DNA from 3 places in the Microbacterium sp. DWRC1-3 genome. Region 3 is predicted to be linked to each of the others. Evidence: predicted binding sites of a transcription regulator. Region 3 holds the regulator's gene; each other region holds the start of a gene.
What was found. The regulator LexA, encoded in region 3, represses DNA repair genes until DNA is damaged. The targets are predictions, from matches to a motif close to TCGAACANNTGTTCGA.
Positions count from the first base shown of each region.

Region 1: the regulator LexA is predicted to act here: its motif matches at 2,218-2,233, upstream of recA (recombinase RecA).
Region 2: the regulator LexA is predicted to act here: its motif matches at 1,644-1,659, upstream of ACP699_RS13955 (DUF222 domain-containing protein).

Region 1 covers NZ_JAFCUS010000001.1:786,483-789,756, forward strand. Annotated here, with positions in the region: gene miaB (tRNA (N6-isopentenyl adenosine(37)-C2)-methylthiotransferase MiaB) at 1-56, opposite strand, end outside; gene ACP699_RS03795 (regulatory protein RecX) at 105-818, opposite strand; gene recA (recombinase RecA) at 974-2,020, opposite strand; gene ACP699_RS03805 (DUF3046 domain-containing protein) at 2,290-2,514, opposite strand; gene ACP699_RS03810 (helix-turn-helix domain-containing protein) at 2,533-2,841, opposite strand; gene ACP699_RS03815 (CinA family protein) at 2,983-3,274, opposite strand, start outside.
Region 2 covers NZ_JAFCUS010000002.1:259,971-263,244, reverse strand. Annotated here, with positions in the region: gene ACP699_RS13960 (ECF transporter S component) at 1-123, shown strand, start outside; gene ACP699_RS13955 (DUF222 domain-containing protein) at 225-1,613, opposite strand; gene ACP699_RS13950 (serine hydrolase domain-containing protein) at 1,755-2,852, opposite strand; gene ACP699_RS13945 (acyl-CoA dehydrogenase family protein) at 2,963-3,274, opposite strand, start outside.
Region 3 covers NZ_JAFCUS010000002.1:973,241-976,514, forward strand. Annotated here, with positions in the region: gene ACP699_RS17350 (S9 family peptidase) at 1-1,143, opposite strand, end outside; gene lexA (transcriptional repressor LexA) at 1,272-1,958, opposite strand; gene ACP699_RS17360 (LysM peptidoglycan-binding domain-containing protein) at 2,248-2,616, shown strand; gene ACP699_RS17365 (histidinol-phosphate transaminase) at 2,683-3,274, shown strand, end outside.

The DNA of each region.
Region 1 (3,274 bases), on a different contig from region 3:
TCGACGGCTGCCGAGGACGCGCCGATGATCGTCGGTTCACTGCGCGGGATAGTCATGATCACCCCATTGTACGAGCCGCTGCCGAGCAGGGGCGTGTCGCCGCCTCAGTCGGAATCGACGAAGCGGACACCGGAGGTCGGACCGCCGAAGGAGGCCTCCCGCAGCGCGGACTTCGCGGCCTTCATCGCCACAGCTCCGTTGTAGCCGCGACGGGAGAGCTGGCCCACCAATCGACGGAGAGCCGTGTCGGGGTCAAGTCGCCCCATCGATCGCGCCTTGCCACGTGCGAACTCGAGCGCACGTTCGTCGTCATCGTCAGGCAGCTCGTCGAGAGCAGCGTCGATCACGTCGCGCGGAATGCCCCGCTGGGCGAGCGCGCGAGACAGGGCCACCCTCCCCTGGCCTTTCCGTTCCACACCCGACGTCACGAGAACCCCCGCGAGAGCGGAATCATCGAGATAGCCACGACGACAGAAGTCGTCGATCACGTCGTCGATCATGCCGCTGTCGAGCCCCACGCCCCTCAGCATCTGCCGCGACTCGGAGATGGACAACGACCGAGCCCGCAGCTTGCGCACGAGCGACTCTTCTGCGGAGACTCGGATCTCGTCGGGCGACGCCGTCTCTCCACTGTCGATGCCGTCGCTCGGCTCGTCGCCGAGCGCACGGAGACGAGGAGCGGAACCTGCCGAGCGAGACGCCGCGGCAGAGCTGCCCCTGACTCCTCGTGCGGGGTGCCGATCGCTGGGTGTGCCTGCGTCGCTCTCGTCGATACGGGAAACCCCCGCGGGCGGCGCGTCCCAGGTCGTACGCCACACGGCCGCATCGCCGGTACGTGGCGAAGGTTCTTCCGCCTCCTGGCCACGCTCCGGATTCTGAGCCGGTCGCGTCGAGGCAGGCTTCTTCGATGCACCGCCGAAGAGAGGGATGATGGGGGCGACCCGATCCGGATCGCCCCCACGAGTGTCGTTCATCAGGCCGGACGACGCTCGGCGAGCTCGTCTGCAGCCGCCGGCACAGCCGCGCCGCCGATGCCGAGCTTCTGCTTGATCTGCGTCTCGATGGCCAGCGCGATGTCGGGGTTGTTGAGCAGGAACGTTCGCGCGTTCTCCTTGCCCTGGCCCAGCTGGTCTCCGTCGTAGGTGTACCACGAGCCCGACTTCTTCACGATGGCGTGCTCGACACCGAAGTCGATCAGGCTGCCTTCGCGGGAGATGCCGACGCCGTAGAGGATGTCGAACTCGGCCTGCTTGAAGGGCGGTGCCATCTTGTTCTTCACCACCTTCACCCTGGTGCGGTTTCCGACGGCGTCGGTGCCATCCTTCAGCGTCTCGATACGACGGATGTCCATGCGGACCGAGGCGTAGAACTTCAGCGCCTTACCACCGGCGGTGGTCTCGGGCGAGCCGAAGAACACACCGATCTTCTCGCGAAGCTGGTTAATGAAGATCATCGTGGTGTTGGTCTGGTTCAGACCACCCGTGAGCTTACGCAGCGCCTGTGACATGAGTCGCGCCTGCAGACCCACGTGCGAGTCACCCATCTCACCCTCGATCTCGGCGCGAGGGACGAGCGCGGCCACGGAGTCGATGACGATGAGGTCGATGGCCCCCGAGCGCACGAGCATGTCGGCGATCTCGAGCGCCTGCTCACCGGTGTCGGGCTGGGAGACCAGAAGCGCGTCGATGTCGACACCGAGCTTCGCGGCGTAATCCGGGTCGAGCGCGTGCTCGGCGTCGATGAAGGCGGCGATGCCGCCGGCGCGCTGAGCGTTCGCGATCGCGTGCAGGGTGAGAGTCGTCTTACCCGAGGACTCCGGTCCGTAGATCTCGACGATTCGACCACGCGGGAGACCTCCGACGCCGAGGGCGACGTCGAGGGCGATGGAGCCGGTGGGGATGACGGCCACGGGGGCACGCTCATCGCTGCCCAGCCGCATGACCGAGCCCTTTCCGAACTGGCGGTCGATCTGGGCGAGGGCGGTCTCGAGGGACTTCTCGCGGTCGGCGGGTGATGGCATGATGTGCTCCTTCTGCGCGCGTGATGCCGCCTGTAGGCTGTCGCGGCTCTCCCGGTTGGGAGAAACTCTCCGACAAGGCGTAATGGCTCTTCGGCTCGTTTTCCACCGTAGGAGAGGCCACCGACATCGACGCCGCGAGCTCACATACCGTGGAGAACAGACTCCCTGAACCACTTGTGCAGAAGACTACGCCCGCTTCGAACAGATCTTCGACGACACGCCGTGGATCTCATCGCGTGTCCCGTAGGCATCGGACATCGAGGGACGGATCAGCGTCCGCGCGGCTCTTGCCTGCCGACGCCATGCCGCCTGTTCTCCGGCACATCCATCTCGGCGCACAGCGCCAACCAGATCTCGCGCGGTGGTGTGCCGTCGGCCAGCGCTTCCACAGCCGTACGGCCGCCGACGGCGCTGAGACCGAGGTCGTTCACCAGAGAGGAGGCACGCGCCTGGAACTCTGTCTCGACGGCGCGGAGAAACTCGCTACGACGCATCGCTGGCCTGACCGTGGGTCAGTGCAGAGAGAGCTGGGGTTCGATCGAGGCCACGAGGTCGTCCGGAACGACATCCGGGAACACCTGAATGCCCTCGAGCACGGAGATGCGATCTCCGACCTCGCGCATGATCGTCGAGATGGGAACGTCGAGCGCATCGGCGACAGATGCGAGGATCTCGCTCGATGCCTCCTTCTGCCCGCGCTCGACCTCACTGAGGTAGCCGAGGGCAACCGATGCCTTGCTTGCGACCTGCCGGAGCGTGCGCCCCTTCTGCAGGCGGAAGTCCCTCAGCACATCGCCGATTTCCTGTCGAACAAGAATCATCGGAACCTCCTCCCCATGTGATCGTTCGAGGTCTCCCCCGATGAGACAGCCAGTCTAGTACCCCTGGCCTGCACAGAATCTACCCCTGCACTCTGTGGTTTTAGTGTGAGCACAAGAGAGATAACCAGGCCGAGGGCGTCACTATTCCGCCACCACCGCGAGCACCTCTCGGAGTGCTGCCGCCACGGCCTGCGCCCGGATCGCGTCGCGGTCCCCGCTGAAGTGGAAGGCCGTGGTCCGCGACGCCACAGGGGTTACGACTCCGATGTGCACAGTGCCGACCGGCTGGCCGTCCGGGGAGTCCGGGCCGGCGATCCCCGTCGTCGACACGCCTACATCGGCTGGCGCGCCCCCGACACCGACCACGTCTCTGACGCCGTCGGCCATCTGCAGAGCGACCTGCGGGTGCACCGGTCCGTGTGCGGCCAGAAGA
Region 2 (3,274 bases), 710 kb from region 3:
ATGTCTCTCTTCGCCCAGATCGCGTTCTTCGCCGTGTCGATCGCCAGCTGCGTCGGCGGCACGGCCCTCGGCATCCTGATCGCCGACCGTCTCCGCAGGGCGGGAATCGGCAGGCACCGCTGAACCGCGAGAGCGCAGCCGCACACGCCGGGCGGTGACATCGCCGGGCCGTGACGTCGAGCCGCGACGTCGTCAGGCAGCGACGTGGTCAGGCAGCGACGTGGTCAGGCCGCGATGTCGAAGCGTGCGCGGCCTCCGAGCCTCGGGGTTCGCGCAGAGTCGACGTATCGCGGCGGAATGAACCACACCCGCCCCGCCGCACCGCTCCCGCTCCCGCTCCCGCTCCCGCTCCCGCTCCCGCTCCCGCTCCCGGCAGTATCGATGCGGATCTGCCACCCGTTGTCGTGGATGCGATGGTGACACGTTTCGCACAGCAGCACCCCGTTGGAGAGATCGGTCGGCCCGTGGTCTCGTCTCCACCATCGAATGTGATGCGCCTTGGTCATCTCCGGCGGCAACCCGCACATCGCGCATCCCCCATCACGCTCCACCAGCGCCAGCCGTTGCGCCCGGGTGAACAACCGCTTCTCCCGTCCCCAATCGAGGATCTCGCTGTCTCCGCCGAGAACACACGGGATCACGCCGCCCCCGGCCGCCATCCGCCGCGCGGCCCCGACGCTGACCGGCTGATCGACCCCGTCCACGGTCGCCGTCCCCGTGCCGGCCTCCAGATCGTCGAGGTTCATCCGCACGATCACCGTCGCACCGGCGACCGGCACCCGCTGCTCGCACCCGAGCACGTGCGCGCAGAACACCGCGAGAGCATCGGCCTGGATCATCGGCACCGTCCGCCGATCCGCATCGGGCGCCTCCGCATCGGGCGCGTCTTTCCGCGCGGCGAACACGGCGGTCACATAGCCCCGGATCGCGGTGACCACGGGCGCAGCGGTCTCGACATCGAGCACCGCGTTCAGATGCACCATTCCCTCACGCTCGAACAGTGTCAGCGCGCGCCTGCCGCGGCGCTCTTCCTCCCGAGGCTCCAGACCATCCGGATCGAGCCATGCTTCTGCACGGACCACGAGCTTTCGCACATCGTCGAGTGCCAGACCTGCCGCCTTCTCCGCCAGCATTCGCTCGGCTTCGACGACACGCTCCACCCCCGTGGCGATCCGACAACGATCGAGCAACCCGATGATCATCGCGGCGGCGGGAGCACCGAGGGCCCCCGATTCCAGCGCCTCGCTCACCAGCGGATACTTCGCCGGCAGACGCGCACCCAGAAGGTCGCTCCGGGGCGCCGTCGCCTCTCCCACCTTGACGAGGCGCGACGCATCACCGGTCGACACCCCCGTGGCTGCCGCGATCAACGTCGCCGGGTTGCGGTAGCCCTGCTGCTTGGCCAGGCTCTCCGCCCCGAGCTCCGGACGCGACTCGCGGGAGATGCACGCCGCCACCGACACATGCACGGCGTCCAACCGACGCCGCAGCACCCCGATAGACGCGCTCACCTCGATCAGCTGCTCGCGGGACAGCTCCCCGGAGTCACCGGCATCTGACCACGCCTCATCGAGGCGTGACATCGCCTCGTGCAACGCGGTCAATTTCGACATACTCGATTCTACCGCGAACGGTCTCGACATTCGAAGTTATGTTCTATTGAATACCGGTGCGACCAGCATGTCGTGAAGACCGAGCACCGGGTCAGCCGCAGGGCACGCGCCGTTCCGGATGCCCGGGTGGCACCGAGATCTTCACTGCACATCGGCGAACAGCCCCATGACCTCCGGGCCCATCTCGACTTGACTCAGCACGATGCGGAACGAGCCGTCGGGATCGATCCAGAAGTCGGTTCCCTGCCCACCCGACCAGCCGTAGCGACCGGAGTGCTCCCCCGCGGTCTGCACTGCGACGCCGAATCCCCACCCCGTGTCCTCCCAGAACCCGGGAAAGAAGCTGTCGTCCGTCTTCGTGCTCGACGACACCTGGTCTGAGCACATCAGCGCGAGCGATCCGGGGTCGAGGATCACCGTGCCGTCGTGCCGTCCTCCGGCCGCGAGCATCCCCGCGAACGCGGCATAGTCGGCGGCGGTCGAGACGAGCTCCGAGTGACTGAGGTCGAACGGAGCGGGCGCGAGGGAGAACCCTCCCGCGGCGGGCTCGATCTCGACCAGCTCCCCATCCTCGTGGCGATACGCGGCGGGCAGCCGGTGAGCCTTGTCGAGCGGCACCGTATACCCGGTGTCGACCATGCCGAGCGGATCGAAGAGGTCACGCTGCAGGTGCGCCTCCAGCGGCCCATCGACCACACGCGCGAGCAGAATTCCGAGGATGCCGAAGGAGTGGTGGTAGCGCCACCCGGTACCGGGTTCGAACGCCAGCGGGAGCGCGGCCAGCGCCTCCAGCCACTCCTGAGCCCCCATCGCGACCGGCTCCTGCCCCGCAGCCGTGCGGTTCGCGATCATCGCCTCCGCCAGCGGCGTGGGCACGACCTGCACGCCGTACCCCGAGGTGAGGGTGAGCAGGTGCCGCAGCGTGATCGGCGTCATGGCGAACCCGACCTCGTCGAGCGCGGCTTCCGGGGTGCGCAACACCCGGCGCCCGGCGAGCTCGGGCAGCCACCGCTCCACGGGATCGTCGAGCCGGAGGCGCCCTTCCTGGACGAGACGCAGCGCCGCCACCGCGAGGATCGGCTTGGTCATCGACTGGATGCGCACGATCGCATCCGCCCGAAGGTCGCCGGACGCGACGATCTCGACCCTCCCGCCCGGCATCCCCTGCACACCGACGATCCCTGGAGCGGTGCCCCGCGCGACGTGGTCATCGAGGATCTGCGGGAGCGAAGCCGTCATGCGGTCGATTCAACTCCGACGGCGGCACCGTGTCCACGCCCCGGGCGATCGACCAGGGACAGGAAGAGGCCCCGGATGTCGCATCCGGGGCCTCTTCTGCGTAGGTGACGTCAGCGCTTGCCGACGATCTGACGGCCGACGAGATCGCGCATGATCTCGTTCGTGCCGCCGTAGATGCGGTGCACGCGAGCATCGGTGAAGGCGCGGGCGATCGGGTACTCCATGATGTAGCCGTAACCGCCGTGCAGCTGCACGCCCATGTCGAGCACCTCCCACTCGCGCTCGGTAGCCCAGAACTTGACCTTCGCGGCATCCTCGGCGGTGAGCGTGCTGTTCTTGTAGGCGAGCAACGCGCGGTCGATGTACGCCCACATCGCGTCCGTGGTCGCGGCCATGTCGGCGAGCCGGAAGCGGGTGTTCTG
Region 3 (3,274 bases):
GGCGAATGCGTGCACCGCGCCGCGGGGACCCTCGATCTCGATCGGGATGGACGCGGGCATCCACTCCGGATCGACCGGCTCGCCGCCGCGCACGGCGATGAACTCGCCGGATTCGATGTCGACGCACCACAGGCCCGCCGTCGCCCGAGAGCCGTTGCCGGAGAGGAGCACCCTGGTGCCGTCGACGGCATCGATGCTCACGTGGCCGTCACCGGGGAGGTCGATCACGCTCACGCCGCCGTCGGCATCGATCACGACGACCTCGTCGCGGCCGTTCGTACGGACGGCGACGATGCGGCCGTCGTCGAGCGGCTGGTACCAGCGGTTGCCGAGCACCCACAGCCCGTAGCCGGTGTCGGCATCGACAGGAGCGCCGGCAGGGGCGAACGGTCGCGCCGGCCCGGTGGGAGTCACCCCGTCGAGTGTGATGCGCTGCAGAGCCCAGCGACCGTCGGGATCGTCGGCGAAGACTAGTTCCGCGTCGCTGAGCCACTCGGGCTGCAGCGCCGCCCGCGAGGGGATCGTGTGCGGCGTCCCGCCGGGGACCTCTGCGACCTGAACGTGCGCGTCCTCCCACGGCATCCGTCCTCGCTCCCAGCCGACCCATGCTGCGCGGGTGCCGTCGGGAGAGAGGGCGGGGTGGGCGAAGAAGCCGTCTCCCTGCACGATCACCCTGATCGCGGACGGGTCTTCGGCGGCGGATCCATCGAGCGGGATCTCGACGACCGAGCGGATGTGCGGCGTGGTCGAGAGGTCTTCGCGCACGGCCAGCAGGCGGCCGTTCTGCACGCGCAGACCGCCGTGCGAGGGGCCCGGGGCGGTAAGGGCGACGGGTTCGGCTCCGACGCTCAGGCGGCGCACCCGCTGGTCTCCTGCGTCGACGAAGAACAGCGTGCCGTGCTCATCGGCTGTCCAGGCGCCTCCGCCGTACTCGTGCACGCGAGAGCGCGCGCTCCAGGGGGCGGGGAGGATCTCGGAGCCGGAAGAACTCCGCACCGTCACGCGTCCCTTCTCGGCGGGTACCGACTCACCCCACCAGATCTCCGCACCGACGAAGCGGGCTCCGTCGATGCGCGGAGAGGAGGCCGCGACGGAGGCCGCGGAGAAGGGCGAGGGCCAGGAACCGTAGGGGGACGACGACATGCTTCGAGCCTAGGCGTCGAAGGCGGACGCCTGTGCGTCAGGACGGGAGCATCGCGGTCTTGATCCGTCGCCCGACGACACGAAGCCCCTCCCGGCTCCCGGGAGGGGCTTCATCGTGCCGTCTCGTCTCAGACCGCGCGCAGTACTGCCACGATCTTGCCGAGGATCACGGACTCATCACCGAGGATGGGCTCGAACGCGGAGTTGCGGGGGAGCAGCCAGGTGTGGCCGTCGCGGCGACGCAGCACCTTCACGGTGGCCTCGCCGTCGAGCATCGCTGCCACGATCTCGCCGTTCTCGGCGCTGTTCTGGGAGCGGACGACGACCCAGTCGCCGTCGCAGATGGCGGCATCGATCATCGACTCGCCGGAGACCTTGAGCATGAAGAGGTCGCCCTTGCCCACCAGCTGGCGGGGGAGGGGGAAGATCTCCTCGACCTGCTGGTCGGCGGTGATCGGCACGCCGGCTGCGATGCGCCCGACGAGGGGGACGAGCGCGGCGTCTCCGACCGGGGTCGCCACGTCGGCGGGGCTCTCGGTGCTGGTGCCAGGCAGATCGATGAGCACTTCCATGGCTCTCGTCTTCCCGGGGTCGCGGCGCAGATAGCCGCTGAGCTCGAGCTGTCCGAGCTGGTGGGTGACGCTGGAGAGGGACTTGAGGCCGACGGCGTCGCCGATCTCGCGCATGCTCGGGGGGTAGCCGTGGTGCGCGATCGAGTTCTGGATGACCTCGAGGATCGCCATCTGCTTCGGGCTGAGGCTCTTCCGGCGGCGCGTGCGCGGTGCCTCCGACTCGGGGGCAGAGTTCTCGCTCATGGTGCTCCTTCAGTGCGTGATCCGACGTCCCTCTTCGAATGTCGGAGGCCCGTGGTGGGGTGTCCTTATCGAAACCGTATCCGAGAATCGGGCCGATCTGGAAGATCTGTTCGAGCGTGTCGGCCTAATCGTCGGTGGGGTTTCGAAGAATACTTGACAGATGTTCGAACTCGAAGATATCTTCGGTACGTAGCTTCGCATTCACGGCTCCCGGCCGAGGCGGGAATGCGAACGCTACGCCAACTTCCCCGGTGGCTTCACGGCTCCGGGACAGGCTAAGGAGCACCACATGAGCAGCATCAGCTTCAGCACCGCAGCAGTCATTCCGGCGTCGACCCGTCCTTCGACGCGACTCCGACTGACGACGCGTGGCCGCGCCGTGCTGCTGGCCTTCGCCTCTGTGCCGCTCGCGGTCGGCATCGCGTTCGCCGCGCTCAGCGGTGGCAGTGCGATCGCCTCGGGCGCAGACGCCGCGGCCGTCAGCGTCGAGACCGTCACGGTCATGCCGGGCGACACGCTCTGGTCGATCGCGACCGGCGTCGCCCCCGACGCCGACCCGCGCGACGTGATCGGTGAGATCAGCCGGATGAACCTGCTGCGTGGCGGCGAGCTCCAGATCGGTCAGACACTGGCCATCCCGGCCCAGTACGTGAACTGATCCTGCCGCAGCGTCGCGGCAGCAACTTTGCGTCATCGACTCGGGGCGCCGCTTAACATGGGAAGGGTGACCCTCTCCCTCAACGATCTCCCGCTACGTGATGATCTTCGCGGACTGACGCCGTACGGCGCTCCGCAGGCGCCCCTTCCGATCGCGCTCAACGTGAACGAGAACACACATCCGATCCCGGATGAAGTGGCCAGCGACATCCTCGACGACATCGCCGTGGCGATCCGCGACGTCAACCGCTACCCCGACCGGGAGTTCAGCACCCTTCGTGAGTCGTTCGCCGAGTATCTGGGGCACGGGCTCACCCCCGAACAAATCTGGGCGGGCAACGGGTCCAACGAAGTGCTCCAGCACATCCTGCAGGCGTTCGGCGGGCCGGGGCGCACGGCGTTCGGCTTCGCACCCACGTACTCGATGTACCCGTTGATCGCCCAGGGGACCGGGGCGCGGTGGATCGCCGGCACCAGGCAGCCCGACTACACGATCACGCCGGAGGAGGCCGCCGAGCAGGTGCGGGCCGCCGACCCGGACGTGGTGATCCTCTGCTCGCCCAACAACCCCACCGGCACGCCGCTGGGGCTCGACGTCGTCGAAGCCGTCTACGACGCGGCTCGGGGCATCGTGATCGTCGACGAGGCCTACCAGGAGT